2 regions of the Cryobacterium sp. RTC2.1 genome follow, and region 1 is predicted to be linked to the other one. Evidence: riboswitches for the same ligand, from Rfam matches in the RefSeq annotation. Region 1 holds a riboswitch; the other holds the start of a gene.

Evidence for each region. Region 1 has a riboswitch for cyclic di-GMP ahead of QN357_RS17840 (GGDEF domain-containing protein). Riboswitches for the same ligand answer to the same signal wherever they lie in the genome.
Region 2: linked by a shared signal. The riboswitch ahead of QN357_RS09660 (EAL domain-containing protein) and the one ahead of QN357_RS17840 (GGDEF domain-containing protein) in region 1 are both predicted to bind cyclic di-GMP.

The regions. Positions count from the first base shown of each region.
Region 1 is NZ_JASJXJ010000217.1:113-4,350, reverse strand. Features, by position in the region: gene QN357_RS17860 (hypothetical protein) at 1-432, shown strand, start outside; gene QN357_RS17855 (glutaredoxin family protein) at 526-750, shown strand; gene QN357_RS17850 (hypothetical protein) at 777-962, shown strand; gene QN357_RS17845 (hypothetical protein) at 1,267-1,881, shown strand; gene QN357_RS17840 (GGDEF domain-containing protein) at 1,932-3,416, opposite strand; cyclic di-GMP riboswitch class I at 3,540-3,614, opposite strand; partial or broken gene QN357_RS17835 (ATP-binding protein) at 3,860-4,238, shown strand, end outside.
Region 2 is NZ_JASJXJ010000062.1:2,562-19,414, forward strand. Features, by position in the region: gene QN357_RS09660 (EAL domain-containing protein) at 21-2,366, opposite strand; cyclic di-GMP riboswitch class I at 2,386-2,459, opposite strand; gene QN357_RS09665 (HelD family protein) at 2,593-4,857, shown strand; gene QN357_RS09670 (CHY zinc finger protein) at 4,950-5,309, opposite strand; gene QN357_RS09675 (DsbA family protein) at 5,320-6,207, opposite strand; gene QN357_RS09680 (GNAT family N-acetyltransferase) at 6,311-7,696, opposite strand; gene QN357_RS09685 (LacI family DNA-binding transcriptional regulator) at 7,730-8,365, opposite strand; gene QN357_RS09690 (alpha-N-arabinofuranosidase) at 8,569-10,074, opposite strand; gene QN357_RS09695 (carbohydrate ABC transporter permease) at 10,123-11,043, opposite strand; gene QN357_RS09700 (carbohydrate ABC transporter permease) at 11,040-11,999, opposite strand; gene QN357_RS09705 (ABC transporter substrate-binding protein) at 12,073-13,386, opposite strand; gene QN357_RS09710 (LacI family DNA-binding transcriptional regulator) at 13,655-14,713, shown strand; gene QN357_RS09715 (aldose 1-epimerase family protein) at 14,710-15,657, shown strand; gene QN357_RS09720 (xylulokinase) at 15,690-16,853, opposite strand, start outside.

The sequences.
Region 1 (4,238 bases):
GAACGTGCCGCCCAAGGGCCGCCGACCGTGCGCTCAGTTCTCTCGAAGTTGCGCGCTGATTCCGGCCGGGTGAACGGCATCAATCAAAAAATCGGCTTGGGCATCACGAAGAGCGTCGGAACAATGTGGGCGGCCTACGCATTCGCCGCCATCAGCCTTGTCAGCCTGCCGGCCGCCATTCAAAGCCACGACTCCATCGTTATCATCGCCTGGGTCGCCCAGACGTTCCTCCAATTGGTGCTCCTCCCGATCATCATTGTGGGCCAGAACATCCAGGCTGCAGCCTCCGACGCACGAGCCGCCGCCACCTATGAAGATGCGGGCGCGATCCTCGAAGAAGCGAAACAAATACAATTGCACCTCGCCTCACAGGACGCCGCCATAGGTGCCCTCCTCGACAAGGTCAAGTCCCTGGAAAACCAGACCCCCTGATCGGTGGCTCACCTAAGGATTGGATGATTGGCAAACACCCTTCCAAGCCGACGGACGGCAACGCGGTCCCATCGACGCCGGCCACTCGCGGTTGTGGCTTCCTCACGCTCTGACAACGTCGGCCTGCAGTACGAGACCGTCGACCTCACCCACGACCAAGCCGCCGCCGACCTGGTCACACAACTCGGCTACCGATCCGCACCCGTCGTCATCGTTGGCACCGAACACTGGGCGGGGTTCAGGCCAGACAAGATCAACGCCATCGCCGCAGCACAAGCCGCCACGCTCACGCCGATACTGAAGGAAGAGAAAGAGTGAGGAAGCCGCTGCCCATCTCACCTCTCATGACTCCAGCCGAAGTATGCGCAGCACTGCGCATCGACACCCTCGACAAGCTGCGCACCACCGACAGGCTCAAAACCTTCGCCATCGACGAACACCTCCTCCGCGATGACCGCCAGTCCGTCCTGACTTTCAGCCTCGCCGACGGGGCACCTTCGCCGAGACACACACCCGGGACTCGACAATAAGTTCGACTCGGCGCACGCACCGGCACCCGCGTTTCCGGTGGCGAAGAAATCGGTGAGCGGGATCCCACGTGTTCCGATCCATACCTGAGGACGAACTGGACCGGCATGCAAGCAATCGCGCGGGCCGGGGAGAGCCAGCGCCCCGCTGTCCAACAAGCTGTTGACCAATTGCCCGGGCACACGCCACTATCCCTCGACACCGGGGCCGCTGATGCCACCATCGTGGCTCTTTGAAGGGATCGTACGGGCCTATGGGCGCTCCCGGACTCGATAAGCTCACGGCGCACCATAAGAGAGGACGATATTGGCCGCCTGGACTGTTGAATATGAGGGCGATACCCTTGACCGCTTCGTGGACTCGCTCCCTCCGTACGAGCAGGCGGTCCTCATCGCGGCAATCGAGCACGTACTCGAGGTCTATGGAATCGACATTTGCGCAGGCGAGTGGGGGAAATCACTCGGCGATGGACTGTACGAGTTTCGCGTGCGCAAATCGTTGCAGGCGATTTTTACTGAAGCCGGCCTAGCGCCGCCGATGGATATGTCTGGCATCGACCGCCAGGTACTTCTCCGAGTGTTCTGCACATTTCACGGCTGCAAGATTGTTCTTCTCTACAGCGGATACAACAAGAAGAGTGGATTCAACCGGTGGAAGCAACACCTCGATCATGGAGGTGGATTATGGGACGTCCGAAGGGTTGGATGGCCACGCAACTCGGGCGAGAACCGATGCGGTCGCCAGGCCGGCCGCCGGGGTGGCACCGGGAGCACCGCCAGGATTTCTGGGGGCCTCGTTGGCCAGGGCATCTCGAGCGAGGAAGCGGGCGAGCGGGCCTGCGTGTCGGCGCCGGTCGGGACTCGCTTCTTCCGGCACGCTGGCGGGATGCTAGACCTCAGCAAGGCACCGCTGTCAGGATAGGTTTTTGACCTTCGTCGAGCGTGAGGAGAGCCTCAGAGACACAAAAATGATCAACGCGCTCCACGGAGTGGGCGCGTGCGAATAGCTGTGACTGCGAGGGCCCATTCGGTTGTTAGCCGGGTCGCACCGGTGTGTATGAGCCCCACGTGATAGCCCTGTACTTGACCTTTGCCGTTGGCTTTGGCTGCATACATCGCGATATCGGCTTGATGTACAAGCTCATCGATATCAATCCCGGGTGTGAGCGTCGCGATCCCGACGCTGGCACCGACCTGCGCAAAGCGTTCGCCAACGCGCACGGGTGGTGTCAGCGAGTCAATCATGCGTTGAGCGACGTCCCTAGCAGCGCTGGCCGTGGTACCGCGCAACAAGATGGCGAATTCATCGCCGCCCAGTCGCGCGCAGACATCGCCGGGGCGAGTGCACCCGCGCAGCCGCGCTGCGACCTCGAGAAGTACCGCATCTCCGGCACGATGACCCAGGACATCGTTAACATCCTTAAAGTCGTCTAAGTCGAGGAACAAAACGTGCAGACCGTCCAGATGCGCCTGGTCCGCGAGGCTTGAGGCCAGCTTCGCGGTGAAGGAAGCCCGGTTGTCCAGCCCAGTCAACGAATCATATTGGGCTTGTAACGTGAGTTGTTGATGCACGTCACTATTGCGGAGGGCCAGAGCCACCTGGTTGACCAAATCACGCACAGACAACAACGCATCTGAGGGGATCTTCTTCGGCGCACCTACCAGCATCCAGGCGTTTTCGTGCAATCCCCGCAAACTAACGCACGACCAGGCGAGGTCGACGCCGACGGCGTCATCCAGCGGTCCCGGCTGAAGGACCCGCGCATCCCCTGGATCCGTTGTGGACGAGACGACGGTCCCAGGAAACGCTCCCGGAACACTAAGGAAGCTGCCGGCAACTCCTTGAACCCTCAACTCGGCGCCATCGCGCACCAGTTTGAGCAGGCGCAAACCTGGAGTGGCATCACAAATCTCAGCACAAGCCGCCCAAGCGAGAGCCCTGATCAAGGTCTCGTCAGTGAGGCCCAACAATTGCGAGCCGGTGGCGGCCAACACGGTATCGCGCCGAGTGGCCTGCTCTCGCGCCAGCAGGCCACCGCCCATTTGGCGGGCGATGAAAACGGCGATGAATATCAGCGGGAACGACTCGTATAAGCCCGTCGTTGTCGGTGGCACCGAGTGGGTCGGAATCAACGACCACAACGGCACTGTCGCAGAGAGCGCTGCCATCCCGAGGACACATCGCAGCAGAGAACGCCAGATCGATCCGTAGAAGGCTCGAAACCAGATCGCGGTGAGCACGTAGGCGATCACCGTCGTCGTGGACGGACTGGCGAGCCCGAGAACAACAATCGCAACCGTGTCCAATACGTCCAGCCACAGTGGTACCTGCCGACTCAGGAGGACGTGAACGCACGATGACAGCAACGTTACCGTTGACCCCAAAAGCATCAGCACTATCACGCCGCCGGTCGCTTCGAAAAACGCAGCAGGCACGGACACGATCAGAGACGCCATCGCCAGGGCGGCAAAGTACCACCGTGTGCTTTGGACAGTCCCGTCAGACGGCCTCAAGAGGCCACGGACGTTCACCCGGTCTACTGATTTTCGCAAAACGCCCATTGAGCGTCGGTCCTGTCTGTTGATAGGCCGGCTAACCCAAGGGGTCCCGTGCCTTTGCGACACCGGCTTGCACCGGATGTGCCCGTGCGACTGACGCAGAAACGCCGTCTCGTCAATGATCAAGTGATCCTGACCTGACCGTAGCATTCTGTCGGCTGGAACGGCCCCCGGTTTGGTTGACTCCTGATCTCTGAAGATTCGTTTTCGCTTGGAGCGAAGTTCACCATACCCAAGCCTCACCCACCCCAAGTTCCGCGCGGCACCCATCGACGACAGCTACAACGCCTACAACCAACTCAACAGCACCGCCCCCGACACCGCCGCCACCACGTGGACATATGACGCGGCCGGGAGGCAGAAGAAGAGCAGACTGCCCCGGCCCTTTCATCGACCGGCAACAGAACGTTGTGTTCCAGGGATTCACCGGGTCGGGGAAATCATATCTAGGCTGCGCGTTGGCGAAAGCCGCGTGCCGGCACCGGGTGCGAGCACACTACATTCGAATGCCGGAGCTCGAAGAGGCCTGGCAGCTGGCCCGCGATAAACCCTCCGGCACGACGAAGTTCTTGAACAAGTACGCCGCATTCACGCTCCTGGTGATCGATGAATGGCTCCTCGACGAGCCCGACGAGAGCACCAGGAGCATGCTGTTGGAACTCCTCGAGCGCCGCTACGATCAGGCATCAACAGTGTTCTGCACTTAATACGCCCAAAAGG
Region 2 (16,853 bases), on a different contig from region 1:
AGGCCGGTCATGTGCAGGCGTCAGGCGTGCGTGCGGAGCATTCGGACGATGTTCGTCTCGGCGGCGACCGCCGTGGTGCGATTCTCCTCGAGCCAGCCGGCCAGTTCGGCGGCGGGGAGGGCGCGCGCGTACAGGTAACCCTGCACCCCGTCGGCGCCGAGTGATTCGAGGAGTCGTTGCTGCTCGATCCGTTCAATCCCCTCTGCGACCGTCGTGATACCGAGCTGCGCGCACAGCCGTACGATCGCCTCGATGACTGAACGGTCGAAGGCATTCGTCAGGGCGCCGGCGACGAAACTCATGTCGATCTTCACGATGTCGACGGGGAGCGCGCGCAATGACGTCAGGGAGGCATAGCCCGTGCCGAAGTCGTCGATTGCGATCCCGACGCCGAGCGCTCCGATCGCGCGGAGGCGGCCGATCGCGGAGGGAGAGTCCAGTACGACGGTCTCGGTGAGTTCGATGATGAGATCCTTCGCGAGGGTCCCGGTGTCGGCCAGGCAGCCGATGATCGAGTCGACGAACCCCTCGCGGTCGAGCTCGTGGGCCGAAACGTTCACGTGCACGGCCATCGGCGCTCCAGGATTGGCCGTCCGCCATGCCGCGGCGTCGAGGCAGGCGCGTCGCATCACGAAAGCGCCGATACCGATGATCGCTCCGGTCCGCTCGGCGATGTCGATGAAGTCACCGGGGAGGAGCAGGCCGCGTTCCGGGTGTTGCCAACGGACGAGGGCCTCGACGGCGGTGCACTGCAGCCCGGGGAGATCGAGGATGGGCTGGTAGTGCACGACGAGCTCGTCGGCGGCCGCCGCGGCCGCGAGCTGCCATTCGAAGGTGACCCTGGGATTGTCCACGCGGAGGAGGCCAGGCTCGAAGACCTGGACGCGGTTCTTGCCATTGGCCTTCGCCGCGTACATCGCCACGTCCGCCTGGTGAACCAGATCCTCGATGTCGATCCCTGCTGCTGCTGTGGCGATGCCGATGCTGACGCCGACCTGCGCGGTGTTCCGCTCGAGGGTCACCGGTTCGGCGATCGACCTGCCCAGGGCTGTGGCGATGCCGAGGGCATCGGAATCACTCTTGCCGGACAGGATGATGGCGAACTCGTCGCCACCGAGCCTGGCGCAGATGGCAGTGCTCCCGGTGTTTGACCGCATCCGCTCGGCGACCTCGATGAGGAGTTCGTTTCCGGCCCGGTGTCCGAGAAGGTCGTTGACGTCCTTGAAATCGTCGAGATCGAGGAAGAAGATGTGGACGCCGCTGGCATCGTCGACCGTGCCCAGGATCGCGGTGAGCTTGGCCATGAACGACGCACGGTTGTTGAGACCGGTAAGCGGGTCCGAACTGACCTGGACCGTGAGCTCCCCCTGGACCGTACTGTTGCGGAGGGCGAGCGAGACCTGGTTGGAGAGCGCCCGGACCGATACGAGGGCCTCCGCCGGGATCGTGCCGGGGGCTCCCACAAGAATCCACGTATTCGCCTGGGCATTCGAGGCGAGGCAGGCCCACGCCAGGGGGGTGCCGACGGCTGCATCGAGTGGGAGGGAGTCGAGGTCGGTCGCGTTGGCGTCTGTTCCATTGGTGGCAGACGTGATGACGGTGCCGGGCAGTTGCGCAGGCAGCGAGTCGAACTGGCCGGTCGCGCCGTCGACGCGCAGGACAGGGCCGTCGCGCATGACCCGCAGGACGCGCAGTCCGGGGGTGGCGAGGCAGAGTTCCTGCGTCGCAGCCCAGCCGATGACCAAGATATCCGCCTCGTCGAGGATACCGAGCAGCAGGGAGCCGGTCGCTGCGAGCTCCCGGTCGCGTCTCATCGACTGTTCGCGTGACAACAGCACGATGCTCAATTGACGCACGATCACGACGGTGAGGAACAGTGTGGGAATCGTGCCGAGGATGATGGCGGGTGAGGTCATGCCGGTGGTCCCGTTCACAGGGCCCCACAACACAACAGTGGCGACGAGCGCGAGCGCGTACAGGGTGCAGCGGACAAGAGACCTGAGCGTGGAGCCGTAGAGTCCACGCAGCCAGATGGCACCGAAGATGATCCCGAGGGCGATCATCGGGTCGGGCAGCGTGAGTCCGAGACCGACGAACGCGACGAAGTCGATCACGTCGAGCGCGAGCGGAACCCGCCTGTGGACAAACCCATAACACCAGGAGGCGATGAGGACGGCCCCGGCCACGAGCGCGATGAGAAGCACCCCATCGGTATCCGAGGCCACGATGGTCGGCACGGTGAGCAGGAGCGAGGCGACCGCAAACCAGGTGAACAGCCACCGGGTGCCTTCCGTCATGCCGTCCGGCCGACGGAACGGATTCCACAGCGTGAAGAAGAAGGGGTGGTGATCGTGTCTCGCGGTCATGTGAGGCCGGGTCCTGTCCTTGTGTAGGCCGGCGAACCCGAGGGTCCCGTGCCTTTGCGACCCCGCCTTGCGACGGGTGTGCCTGTATGAGACCGCAGGGATGGGTGCTCCCTCACACACGGCAAGCCTAGTCGCCCCTCTCTGCGGACCTTTCCGGTCGAGAGTGCCCTGTGCACTGGGCACTTTCGACCGGAAAGGACCACCCAGCTGCGTCGGGTAAACTCGAATGTCGGATTTGAGGGGTGTTTCGGTGGTCGACCTGGAGCTTGAACGGGAACAGAACTACGTGGCAACGCTGTACGCGCGTCTGGACGCGCTGCAGCGGGAGGCCGAGGACCAGCTGACGGCGGTGCGGTTGCTCGACGTCGGCGGAAATCATCAGACCCGCTCCGAGCGGGACACCTTTGCGCGCCTCTACGAGGACCGGATCGTGCAGTTGCGGGAGATCGACGACCGGCTGGCGTTCGGCCGGCTCGAACTGGCCGCGGACGACGCGAGCGGCGACTCCGTGTTCCGCTACATCGGCAGGGTCGGGCTGCGCGACGAAGACTTGCAGCCGATGCTGCTCGACTGGCGGGTGCCGCAGGCGAGCGCGTTTTACCAGGCGACGGCCGCGACCCCGCTGGGAGCCAGGGCCAGGCGCCACCTGCAGTCCAGGGGGCGGACCATCATCCGGATCGAGGACGAGATCCTCGACGCCGAACGCCTCGGCAGAGAACCCTCAGAACATCAGGGGGAGGGAGCGTTGCTCTCCGCGCTGACCGCCCAGCGCACCGGGCACATGCCCGACATCGTCGCGACCATCCAGGCGGAACAGGACCGGATCATCCGCTCTGACCTCGCCGGAGTGCTCGTCGTCCAGGGCGGGCCGGGGACGGGGAAGACCGCCGTCGCGCTGCACCGTGCGGCGTACCTGCTCTACACGCATCGCGATCGCCTGAAGCACAACGGGGTGCTCATCGTGGGGCCGTCCCGCTCGTTCCTGCAGTACATCGAGGCGGTGCTGCCGTCGCTTGGCGAGACCGGGGTGGTTCTCTCAAGCGTTGGACAGCTGTACCCGGGCGTCGAGGCGACCCGCGAGGACGTCCCCGCCGTCGCGGCGCTCAAGGGCCAGGCTTTCATGGCCGCGCTCATCGCCCATGCGGTGCGCTCCCGGCAGCGGATCCCGGTGGGGACCCGTCAGCTCGAGGTCAACGGCGACAAGATCACCCTGGCCCCGCAGCTCGTGGCGAACGCGATCGCCAAGGCGCGCGAGGGCGGCAAGCCGCACAACCTCGCGAGGGTCACCTTCGTGAAGACCGCGATCGGCGCGCTCGCGCGCGACTGGCTGCGCCAGCTGCAGCAGGGCGGCGCCTCGATGGACGAGTCCGACCTGCCGATGCTGCGCGAAGACCTGCGGCTCGCCCAGGACGTGCGCGTCGCGCTCAACACCGCGTGGCTGCCGCTCACCCCCGAGAAGCTCGTGCAGGATCTCTACGCGCGCCCGCAATGGCTCGCCGAGCTCACCCCGGGCTGGAGCGCGGAGCAGAGGGCGCTCCTGCACAGGGCCAGGGACGCCGAGTTCACGATCGCCGATATCCCGCTGCTCGACGAGGCGGCCGAGCACCTCGGCGAGTACAACGTCGTCGACGCCGCCCAGAAGCGCGAACAGAAGGAACAGCGCAAACGCGACATCGAGAATGCCGAACTCGCAATCGCGAACATGGACGTGAAGGGTCTCGTCAACGCACGCGCCCTGGCAGACAACTTCGCCGAGCTCGGCGACCGGGCCACGACCGCCGAGCGTGCGGCCGTCGACCGCACCTGGACATACGGCCACGTCGTCGTCGACGAGGCACAGGAACTCTCGCCGATGCAGTGGCGGCTGCTGCTGCGCCGGGGGCCGCGCCGGTCGTTCACGGTCGTCGGCGATATCGCGCAGGCCGCATCCGCCTCGGCATCGGGCAGCTGGAAGGAGGCCCTCGCGCCCATTCTCGACGCCTCCCTCGAGGCCGGGCGCTGGCGCCTCGAGGAACTGACCGTGAACTATCGCACACCCCGCCAGATCGCGACCGCGGCCGAGGAGATGGCGATCGCGCACGGGCTGCCGGTGACGCCCTCGCGGGCGGTTCGCGCGAGTGAGTGGCCGATAACCGTCGAAGCGGATGTCGCGGCAGCGGTTCACCGCGAGCGCGCGCTGCGTGCGGGCGGTACCCTCGCCGTGATCGCTGCCGATGCGGCGCTTGAGGCCGTCGGGGCGGAGCTCTCGGCGGAGTTCGGGGACCGGGTCGGTCTCGGCGCCCTCGGGCTCGGCAGGGAGATCGCACTCCTCGGGCCTCGCGACGCGAAGGGCCTCGAGTTCGACGCCGTGATCGTCGTGGATCCCGCAGGCATCGTGGCCGCCTCGGAGCGCGGGGCCGGATCGCTGTACGTCGCCATGACCCGCGCGACACAGCGCCTCTACCTCGTCGCCGACCTGAACTCCGCGCTGCCCGCCGGCCTCACGCGCTGACCCCCCACGCGCTGACGGCGCTGAGGTGTCGCAGATCGACGTTCCCGGGCCTCGGGAACGTCGATCTGCGACACTTCAGATGGAGAACGGGGTCAGGGGCTGGGCGCCTCGAAGTAGAGGTGGGCGTGCGCCCGGCATCCGTCGTTGAAGGGCGCCGCGCAGTGCGGGCAGCGTGTCGCGGCACGGTAGTCGGTGATGCTCAGGGTGCGGAGGCAGGCTCCGCAGAGGATCGCCTGCTCCGCCCAGAGCGCGACCGGCCACTGCCGCGCCGCATGATCGGCCGCGGCGGCGTGGCAGAGGTGGCAGGGGTAGAACCGGCGGCAGCAGTAGAACCGGATCGCGACGACATCCGCCGCCGTGTTGTAGTGAACGCACCGCGTCTCGTCGTCGACGGTCTCGCCGAACACCCCGAGGTCGGTCGTGCCCGGCTGTTTTCGGCCCGGTGGCTGCACCAGCGGCCGCCTACTTCTTGGCGGCTGCGGTGACCTGGTCCTGGACGAAGGTGGAGAACACCGTCGCGTCGGTCAGGGAGCCGGTGTAGGCGACGCCGTTGACGAGCACGGTCGGGGTTCCGGCGACCTTGGTGAGGGTCGTCGAGTTGGGCAGCGGGCCGGCGAGGGCGCGCTTGGTCGCATTGCCGACCCAGGACTTGAAGGCACCGTCAGTGATGCACTTCGTGATGCCGGCGTCCGTGGCTCCCGCGGTCGTGACCAGGCTCACAAGTTCCTGATCCGTCAGGCCGGCGGTGCTCTCAGCGGGTTGCTGGGCGAACAGGGCGGCGTTGACGGCCGGGAATGCGGCGGGCTGGTAGTTGGCTACGCACACGGCGGCGTTCGCTGCCCGGGTCGAGTACTTCGTCCCGGCCGAGTTGGCGTCGAGGATGGAGATCGGGTGGTACTCGAGCGTCGCGTTGCCCGCGGTGACCCAGGAGTTGATCGCGGTGCCGTTGGTGGTCTCGAACTGGCCGCAATAGGGGCACAGGTAATCGGCGTAGACGACGATGTTCGCAGTGCTCGTGAGCTTGGTCTGGTCGGTCGCGACCGGCGTGGCGTCCGCGGCGAGGGCGGCCGTCGGGACGGCGGTGATGGTCGTTCCGTCGCCGGTGAGCAGGACCCCATCGCTGGCCATGTTCAGCGGGCCGGCGGCCGCGGGGCCGTTGCTGTTCACGATGACGAGGGCGACGACGACGGCGATCGCAACCAGTCCGGCACCGATGCCGCCGCGCAGGAACAGCTTGTTTCGCTTGTCCTTCTTCTGCTGGGCTTCACGCATCAAGCGGGCGCTCTCCCGTGCCGCATCGCGGCGGTCCTTCTTCGGGGGCGTGCCTTTGCCGGGGAGGTTGCTGTTCATAGACCCTGTACACCGTTTCGTCGCGAGTGACTTATCGAATCTAGGTTAGGCCGTCCACCTCCACGCCCCGTGCCATCGGGCTGGGAGCCAGCTGTGAGGAGGGTTAGAACCAGGTGCTGAGGTGCGGCGGCTGCCCGGAGCGGAATGCGGCGTCGACCTGCGTCGCGGCATCCTCCGTGTGCTCGGTGACCCTGCCGGCGCGGCTCAGCACGACGGCGCTCGGGCCGCCCAGGTAGAGGGCGGAGAGGGCGGCGACCGAGAGGCTGAGGTGGGCCGCTCCCGCCGGGCTGGCCTCGCCCGCGGCGAGCGGATGCGCCGAGCCTGCACCGTCTGGAGAGACAGTGAGCAGGAACTCGCCCCCTGCGATGCCGAGGTCGTCGGAGACATCGAGGAGGAAGACGCCCGGTGCGGCGTATCGGCGGTGCTCGAGTGCGGCAGGCACGTCGAGGAGGCGCAGCCAGAGGTGGTCGCGTTCGGCGGAGGCGCGCACGGCCCGGGGGTTCTCGAGCTGCCAGACGAGGGGCTCCGCGATACTCCGGAGCGGGGCGGAGACCTCTCCGATGAGGTCGAGGTCGAGCAGGAAGCGCCAGAGTGCTGTGTATGCCGCGTCGGTCGCCGCGACCAGGTCGACGACGTCGAGCCGACCAGGGTAGGCGTCGCCCTCGAGCGTGACGCTGTAGACCGCGAATCCCTGCGGTCGGCCTGTCGGGTCGTCGAAGCGCACCGTCTGCCGCGTCGGGGTGGCGGCGGTCGTCGGGGCCGGGGCTGCCGCCTCGGACGGCTCGGCCAACGCGGGGGTCGTGAATCCGAGGATCTGGTCCCAGAGGCTGTCGCGACGGTCGACGTCACCGGCGCCGCGCCTTCTGGCGGCTTCGAAGATCGCCGGGGCGTCGTGGCGCAGCGATTCGGGGGAGACGAAGTGCAGCCGCCCCGTGCCCGCCGGGGCCGCCGGGGCCGGCCGGGCGTCGCCGGTGGTGATGGTGATGCTCGCCTGGTGCGCGGCCGGCCCGAACCCGTACCGCGCGTAGATAGTGGCCTCCGACACGGTGAGCATGGCGAGTGGCAGGCCGAGCCCGTGCGCGGTGCGGAGCTCGGCGGTGAGCAGGGCGCGGGCGAGGCCTCTGCGGCGGTGCGTCGGCGAGACGGTGACCGAGCTGATCGCCCAGGCGGGCAGTGTGCCGCCGCCGGGGACGCTCAGGCCCATCGGCCAGGACCGCACCGTCGCGACCGGGGTGAGCGGATCGGCAGCGGTCGCGTCGAGGACGGCCGTGACGCGATCCCCTGCGGTGTTCGCCAGGCGGCGGACGAGTTCGTTGTCGTCGGGCGCGCCATCGTGGAAGCCGCGCGCTGTCGCGCGGTGCCAGTGTCGCCGGGCCTCGGTGTCTGCGGCGTCGATCAGGCGCAGTTCGAGGCCGCCGATCGCGAGCAGGGCCGCCGATTCCTCGTCGATGGGCGTGCGTGCGAAGTCGGGTGCCGTGTAGTCGTTCACGGCCCTACTGTACTGGCCGGGGACCGGCCGGAGTCAGCTCGCGACGGTCCCGGCTGGCGTTCCGGGCCCGGGGACCGGAGGGACGAGCGCTCGTGCGACGGCCGCGCGGCCGACGGCGGCGAGGGACTCCGGCCCCGCCTCGGAGCCGATCTCGCCGCGTGGCACGGTCGCGAAGCCGAGGGAACGCTCGCCGAGCACGATCACCCGGCCGCCGCCGGCCTCGAAGGAGCGCAGCTCGTCCGTGAGCGGAGTGCCGTCCGCGCCATCGGGGAACGGCGGTCCGGCGAGGATCAGGATCCGGGGGCGCTGCCCGCGCAGGGATCGGACGAGTGCGAGTTCACGGTCGGGATCGCCTGCCGTGACGGTCACCGTGACGGTGAGTCCGGCATCCGCTGCCGCGTCGATCACGCCGGATGCCAGGAATGCGTCGCGCGGGTCCGCGATGTCGGTGACGACAAGGGCGACCGTCCGGGTGCTTCCCGTGGCAACGGCCTGCGCCGAGAGGTTGGGGGTGTAGCCGAGCTGGGCGGCGGCCGTGAAGACCCGGTCGCGGTAGTCCCCGTTGACGGTGCGGGTGCTGCCGTTCAGGGCACGCGACGCGGTGGCGAGGGACACGCCAGCCGCGGTGGCCACGTCGAGCAGGGTGGGTAGCCTGGATGACGGACTCATCGGTCCATCCCCTTCCTGGGGACTGGCGGGCCGGTTCGCGGTTCGGGTCGCGGTTCGGCAGGTGCTTGTCATTGTGGCACGCCGGGCGCGGGGAAGGCGTGTGCGGGCCTGAGACTCTCCTGCGGAACCGGGAATTCCCCCCCGGTTGCGGGGCGACCGGGGGGAATTCTGCCTGCCGGCAGTGGCTGCCGGGCGTTCGGAACCTAGTTCAGCGCGAGTGCCGACCACGAGACCGGCGGCAGGATGACGGTGAGGACCCCTTCGGTGAGCAGCACGCCGTCGAGGGGCTTCAGGCCGACCCGATTCTGGTCGGCGAGTGTGTTCCTGGCGTAGACATCCGCATCGTGCAGGGTGACCGCTTCGGTGAGGAGCGTCGCGTCGAGGCCGGAGACGTCGATCGACACCTCGATCGACTCCGTCTGGCTGCGGTTCACGAGGAAGACGGCGGATGCGCCCGTCTCGGCATCGAAGGTCGCGACGGCGTCGACGAGGGGCGCTGCACCGTAGAGGGCCGTGTCATAGGTCCCGGCATCGATCCGGGGCTTCAGCACGACGCCGCGGGCGAGCCTCGAGGTCACCGAAAACGGGAAGAACGTGGTCTGGCGCCAGCTCGCCCCGCCCGGCTCGGTCATGATCGGCGCGATGACGTTGACGAGCTGCGCGAGAGAAGCGGATCCGACCCTGTCGTGGTTCTGCAGGAGCGTGATCAGCAGGTTGCCGAGCACGACGGCGTCGGCGACGGAGTAGACGTCCTCGAGCTGCCGCGGCGCGTGGCGCCACTCCTCGTTGACCTCCTCCGAGGCCTGGTGCTCGTCGAGGTACCAGATGTTCCACTCGTCGAAGGAGAGCTGGATGGTCTTCTCGCTGCGGAGCTTGTACTTGACGTGGTCCGCCGTGGCCTTCACCGTCTCGATGAAATAGGTCATCTCGAGGGAGGACGCGAGGTACGAAGCGAGGTCTCCCTTGCGCTCCTGGTAATAGGCGTGGCAGGAGACGTAGTCGACGTACTCGTAGCTGTGCTCGAGCACGACCCGCTCCCACTCCCCGAAGGTCGGCATCGCAGAACCGGAGGAGCCGCAGACGACGAGCTCGAGGCTCTTGTCCGCGGTCTTCATGGCGGATGCGGTGCGAGCCGCGATCTTCCCGTAGTCGTCGGCAGACATATGGCCGATCTGCCAGGGTCCGTCCATCTCGTTGCCGAGGCACCACATCCGGATGTCGTACGGCTCGACCGCGCCGTTCCGGATTCGCTGCTCGCTGAGCGCGGTCCCGTCGGGCTGGTTGGCGTATTCGAGAAGGTCGAGGGCGGCGTCGATGCCGCGGGTGCCGAGGTTGACGGCCATCATCAGCTCGGAGTCCGTCAGGGCGCACCAGCGGGCGAACTCCTCGAGGCCGACCTGGTTGCTCTCGAGCGAGTGCCAGGCGAGGTCTCGGCGCACCGGTCGGTCCGCGCGCGGTCCGACGCCGTCCTCCCACTTGTACCCGGAGACGAAGTTGCCGCCGGGGTAGCGGATGGTCGTCGAGCCGAGCTCCTTGACGAGGTCGACGACGTCGAGCCGGAACCCGTCGGCGTTGGCGGTCGGGTGGCCGGGTTCATAGATGCCGTCATACACGCACCGGCCGAGATGTTCGACGAAGGAACCGAAGATCCGGCGGTTGATGGGTGCCACGACGGCTGAGCGGTCGATGACGATTGTTGCCTGTGTCACGCGAGGAAAGTCCTTTGGAATCGAGATGGGTGGAAGAGGTGCGGATGCTTACTTGACGCTGCCGAGGGAGAGCCCGCCCTGCCAGTACTTCTGCAGCGTGAGGAAGGCGATGATGAGCGGGATCACGGAGACCAGTGCTCCGACGATGACGATGGTCCAGAGCGACTGCCCGCCGGTGTTGACGCCGGCCTGGGTCTGCAGGGCGCCGAGCCCGACCGTGACGGGGAACAGGTTCGGGTTGGAGAACATCACGAGCGGCAGGAAATAGTTGTTCCAGGTGCCGACGACGCTGAGCAGCAGCACGGTGACGAGGGCCGGGCGGAGCAGGGGGAGTGCGACGCGGAAGAAGATCCGCAACTCGCCGGCCCCGTCCATCCTTGCGGCGTCGATCATCTCGTCCGGGATCGCATCCTGGGTGTAGACCCGCATCAGGTAAACGCCGAAGGGATTGAGCATGGACGGCAGGATCACCGCCCACATCGTGTTCGTCAGGTGGGTCGCGCTGAACATCACGAACATCGGGATGACGAGGGCCGTCGCGGGGACCATGACCGAACCGAGCACCAGGGCGAAGAACGGGGTGCGCCCGGCGAAGCGGTACTGCGCGAAGCCGTAGCCGGCGAGCACCGAGATGACGGTCGCGCCGATGCCGCCGGTGAGGGCGTAGAGGAACGAGTTGCCGAGCCAGTGCCAGTACAGCCCGTTCGAGTACGTGAACAACAGCTGGATGTTGTCGATCAGGTTGAACTTCCCGAACCAGAGCGGGCTCGTGTCGCCGCTGAAGAGCGTCGCCTGGTCCTTGGTGCTCGCGACGATGAGCCACCAGAACGGAAGCGCGAAATAGAGGATGAGGCCGACGAGGACGAGGTGCGGCAGGACGCGACGCCCGCCGGCCCGGCTGGCCTCGCGGGAGGCATGGGACCGCCGCTTCTCCGGTCGCGGTGAGGTGGTCGAAACGAGCACGGTCATGAGTTCAGTCCGCTCTTTTTACGGGTGAAGTGCAGGAAGATATAGGAGCCCACGAAGACGACGAGCCCGAGGGCGAACGAGATCGCCGAGGCGTAGTTGAATTGCGAATAGGAGAACGCGAGCGTGTATGCGTAGATGTTCGGCGTGTACGAGGCGGTGATCGATCCCGACGCCATGCTCCGCAGGATCTGGGGCTCCGTGAAGAACTGCAGGGTTCCGATCAGGGCGAAGACCAGGATCAGGACGAGCGAGGACGAGATCATCGGGATCTTGATCCGGAGCGCGGTCTGCCAGGCGTTGGCGCCGTCGATCTTGGCCGCCTCATAGATCGAGGTGTCGATGCCCTGGAGCGCCGCGTAGATGATGATCATGTAGTAGCCGGCCCACTGCCAGGTCACGACGTTCACGAGGCTGCCGAAGATGTTGTCCGGCGACAGCAACTGCGGCGCGTTGAGGCCGAACCAGCCGGCGACCTCTGCGGCGGGGCCGAAGCTCGGGCTGTAGAGGAAGCCCCACATCAGGGCGCCGATCACGGCGGGAACCGCGTAGGGAACGAAGATCATCAGCCGGGAGAACTTGGAGAACCGGCTCGTGATCGAGTCGAGCAGCAGGGCAGCGCCGAGCGAGACGAGCATCTGGATCGGGATCAGGATGATCGAAAACCGCACGACGAGCCAGACACCCTCGAGGAAGAGAGGATCGGTGAAGGCCTTGGCGTAGTTGTCGAGGCCGACCCAGTGCGTGCCCGTTGCCACGGTCTTGTTCTGCAGACTGAGGATGAAGGCGTAGACGAGGGGCGTGAGGAGGAAGAGCACCAGGAAGACGGCGAAGGGGGCCACGAAGAGCCACCCCCAGCGTGCACGCCGGGCGCTGACGCCCGATCCGAGCCGGCCGGGTTTTTTCAGGAAAGCACGGTCCGGGGTGACGGAGCGTCTCTCGATGGTTGAGGACAACATTGTTCCTTTCCAGGGGCCGGGGGGGGGGGGGGGGGGGGGGGGCGCCCCCCCCCCCCACCACCGTGGGTCCGGGTTATTTGACCGTGTACCCCTGTGAGGTCGCGTACTCCGTGACGGCCTTCTGGTACGTCGCGAGGGCATCCGCCGGCGTGGCGGCACCGCTCGAGACCGAGTTGACGGCCTCGGTGAGCTTGTCGTACGCGAGGTTCTGGAACGGGCTGACCTGGAAGCCGCTGTAGTCGTTCGCGGCGGCGAGGAAGACGTCCTTGTTGATCTGCTGGCCGCCGAAGAAGTCGTAGGCGCGATCGGTGAAGTACGAGGAGGTCAGGATCGGCTTCCAGAGCGGGAAGAGTGCGGCCTTTTCAATGCCGAGCTTCCAGGCCTCTTCGGTTCCGAAGATGTCCTTCGCGACGGTCGCGGCGGCATCCTTGTCCTTGGCCTGGCTCGTCACCGAGAAGGCCGATCCGCCAATGTTGACCTGCTTGGGCGTTTCGCCTGCCCACTGCGGGATCGGGGCAGCCTGCCAGACGGCACCGCTCTCGGCGCCGGTGAACCCGGCGAGGTAGCCGGGCAGCCAGGCCGCCGCGATCGTCGAAGCGTATGTGCCGTCGACGAGGTGCGTGTTGTAGTCGGTCGTCGACGCGTCCTCTGTGCCGACAAGGCCCTTGGAGACCAGGTCCTGCCAGTAGGTGAGGACCTTGAGGCTCGCGGCGTCGTTCAGGTCGACCGTGACGTTCGTTCCGTCGACGGTATAGGGAATCGAGCCGGCCTGCGCGAAGAGCGCCTGCTGGTATGCCCGGCCATTGCCGGCGAAGTCGGTGATCATCGAGGTCGATCCGGCATCCTTGAGGGCCTGCGCGGCGGCCGCGTATTCTTCCCAGGTCGTCGGAACCGCGATGCCGTACTTGTCGAAGATGTCCTTGCGATAGAGCATGCCGACCGGTCCGCCGTCGACGGGGATGGCGTAGACGCCTGCCCCGCTGGACTCGTCGGCCCAGGCGCCCTCGGAGTAGTTCTGCTTGATGTCGGCCGTGTAACTCGTCAGGTCGGCGAGGGCGTCCCGCGGGATGTAGCTCTGCACGACCTCGGTCTCGAGCATGATGACATCGGGAGCACCCGAGCCGGCCTCGATGGCCGTCGAGAACTTGGTGTACTCGTCATTGCCCGCACCGACGTTGGTCCAGCAGACCTGCACCTTGTCATGCGTGTTGTTGAACAGGTCGACGACCGATTCGAATTCGGGATACCACGCCCAGACGTTGACCACGGTTGCGGCAGAGTTGACGATCTTGTTTTGGCAGCTTGCTTCGGCCGCCCCGGTTGAGCAGCCGCTGAGCGTTGCGGCGAGCATGATGGCGACGCCCCCCGTTGCCAGAATCTTTTTCACTTGTGTTGGTCCATTCCCGGTGTGCAGACACCCTTGTCTCGGTATTGGCGACGGGATCCGCTGAGCCGATCGCATCGTTTACATCGTTGTAAGTAAACGATGTAACTAGATTCTGTCGAGGCGGACATCGATTTGTCAAGCGGTCTGACCCAGATCGTTACAGGCTGCCGTGATCAGGCCGGATCCCGCCCACCGCCTGCCATACAACGTTGTACTATGCGAGGAGACGAACGCTGCTGCGAACGTCGCCCGAATCGGAAGGGGCTCCATGGCGGCAACACTGCACGATGTGGCACAAATCGCCGGAGTCTCGATCAAGACCGTCTCCAACGTGATCAACGATCACCCCCACATCCGCCCCGCCACCAAACAGCGGGTGCTCGAGGCCATCGCCGAGCTCGACTACCACCCCAATCTCTCGGCACGCAGCCTGCGTTCCGGACGGACGGGCATGATCGGCCTCGCCCTCCCCGAGTTGTCCCTGAGCTACTTCGCCGAGCTCGCGGATGCCGTGATCCGCTCGGCGGAGCGCCATGGCGTCACCGTCCTGATCGAACAGACCGGGGGAGACCGGGACCGGGAGATCGGCCTGCTCTCGAGCCCCCGGCGCCAGCTCACCGACGGCCTGATCTTCAGCCCTCTCGGCATGGGCAACGACGACGCGGACTTCCTGCGGGTCGGCTACCCGCTCGTGCTGCTCGGGGAGCGGATCTTCAACGGGCCGACCGACCACGTCACGATGCGCAACGTCGATGCCGCGAGGGCGGCGACCGAACACCTGATCCGGCGGGGACGGCGCCGGATCGCGGTGGTCGGTGCGCACGAGGGCGAAGTGATCGGCTCGGCCGGCCTGCGCCTGCGCGGGTACCGGGAGGCCCTCGAGGCCGCCGGAATTCCCTTCGACCCCGCCCTGATCGGGTTCACGACCCTGTGGCACCGCTCGAACGGCGCCACAGCGACGCGGGAGCTGCTCGCCTCCGGCGTGGAGTTCGACGCCGTGTTCGGACTCAACGACACCCTGGCCCTCGGCGCCATGCGCGTGCTCCAGCAGGCTGGGCTGCGCATCCCGGAGGACGTGGCGCTGATGGGCTTCGACGATCTCGACGAGACCCGGTACAGCCTTCCGACGCTCTCGACGGTCGATCCCGGGAGGGCAGAGATCGCCGAGACCGCCGTGCGGGTGCTGCTCGAACGGATCAATGCCACCGCCCCGGAGGCGCCGAGAGAGTTCCTGGCCGACTTCCGGGTGATCGAGCGTGAGTCCTCGGAATCGCGCGAACCGGTGACCGTGCCCGGGGCATCCGAAGAGCGAGGACAGGAATCATGACGAGCGAGACCACGACGGCGGGACCCAACCCCGCGCCGAGCGGCGAGCAGTACGAGATCGCGGGACACGGCTACCGCGCGGTCGTGACCGAGATCGGCGCGTGCCTGCGCCTGCTGCAGTACGAGGGGCGCGACCTGGTCGTGAGCTTTGACCGGGACGAGGCCATGGTCGGCTTCCGCGGCGCTCTCGCGGCACCCTGGCCCAACCGGATCGCGGACGGTCGCTACCCGGTAGACGGAGTGGCCGTGCACGTGCCGGTCAACGAGCCGTCGCGGGACTGCGCGCTGCACGGGCTCGTGTTCGACCGGGCCTGGCGGCTGCTCGCGCACGCTCGCGGCGAGGTCGTGCTCGGACTCAGGCTGCCCGCCGGTCCCGGCTATCCCTTCCAGCTCGACTTCACGGCCCGGTACGCGCTCGCCGCGGATGGACTGACGACCACGATCGAGGTGTGCAACTCCGGAGCGGGCACGGCGCCGTATGGCGTGTGCCCGCATCCGTACCTGCGCGCGGGGGATTCCCCGCTGGACAGCTGGACGCTCAGGCTTCCGGCCGACCGGTTCCTCGAGGTCACACCGGACCGGCTGCTGCCGGTCGGAGTCGTCGACGTCGCGGCCGGCGACGGTGCCTTCGACTTCCGGGAGCCCCGGGTGCTGGGTGCGACGGAGATCGACCACGCGTTCACGGGCATCATCCAGGACTCCGGCGGGCGCGCGACACTCGAACTGCGGGAGGCCGACGGACGCGGTGTGGCCATGAGCTTCGGGCCGGAATGCCCGTGGCTGCAAGTGCACACCGCGGACCTGCCGCTGCCAGGGGTCACCCGGCTCGGCCTCGCGGTGGAACCGATGACGTGCCCTCCTGACGCGTTCAACTCCGGCATCGACCTCGTGCGTCTGGCGCCAGGAGACACCCACGAGGCGAGCTGGCGGATCAGCGCGCTCTGACCCGGCAGGCGGGGTGGGTCGGAGCAGGTGGGTCAGACGCGGTGGGCGGCGTACTGCGAGCGGATGACGGGGCGGAAGTCGATCGCCGGCTCCGCCGCGAGCGAGATGCGCCACTCCGGTCGCGCTCCCGTCAGCGCCCACGCCGCCTGCACGGCTGCGCCGTCGGCGACATACTCGCCAGGGGCCGGAACGACGACGGGGTTGTCGAAGAGCTGCGCCGCGATGCCGCGGACGGCCGGGTTCTGCGCCGCGCCGCCGATCAGGAGCACCCGGGAGACGACGACACCCTGGCCGCGCACGGCCTCGAGGCCGTCGGCGAGCCCGCAGAGCAGGCCTTCGATCGCCGCGCGGGCGAGGTTCGGCCGGGTGGTCGAGGCGAGGGTGAGCCCGAAGAGGGTCGCGGTCGCGTTGGGCAGGTTCGGGGTGCGCTCGCCTTCGAAATAGGGCTGGAGCACGAGGCCGTTCGCGCCGGCCTCCGCCTCGAGGGCGAGTCGGCCGAGCTCGTCGTGGTCCACGCCGAGGAGTCCGCGCACCGCGTCGAGCACGCGCGCGGCGTTGAGCGTCGCGACGAGCGGAAGGAAGAGCCCGCTCGCGTCGGCGAACCCCGCGACCGTGCCCGTGGCATCCGTTGCCGGGGTCGCGGTCACCGCGAAGACGGTGCCGCTCGTGCCGATCGATACGATGACGTCGCCGTCGCCCGCTCCGAGGCCGAGGGCGGCGCCCGCGTTGTCGCCGGCGCCGACGCCGACGACGATGCCGGCGGGTACCCAATTCGACGGGGATTCCAGGTCGGTGAACGATGCACTGGTCGTCTCAGGTGTCGAATCGGCACGATCTCCGTCGAATTCGTCAGGGGAGGCGAGGCTGAGTGCGACCGTCTCTCCGGCGATCTCACCCGGGCCGAGCACGCGCGGCAGCACGGCCGCGTGCCCGAGGGCGCGCTCGAAGAGGTCGAGGTCGTAGTCGCCCGTGATCGGCGACCAGTAGCCGGTGCCGCTCACATCGGAGCGGTCCGTGGTCAGCGCCGTCAGGTCGGGGCCGAGAGGGCTCTCGTCGGCCGGGCCGAAGCCGCGCAGCCGCCAGGTGAGCCAGTCATGGGGGAGCGCGACCGCGGCGACGCGCGCGGCGTTGCCCGGTTCGGCGTCGCGCAGCCAGCGCAGCTTCGTCGCTGTGAACGACGCGACCGGCACGAGGCC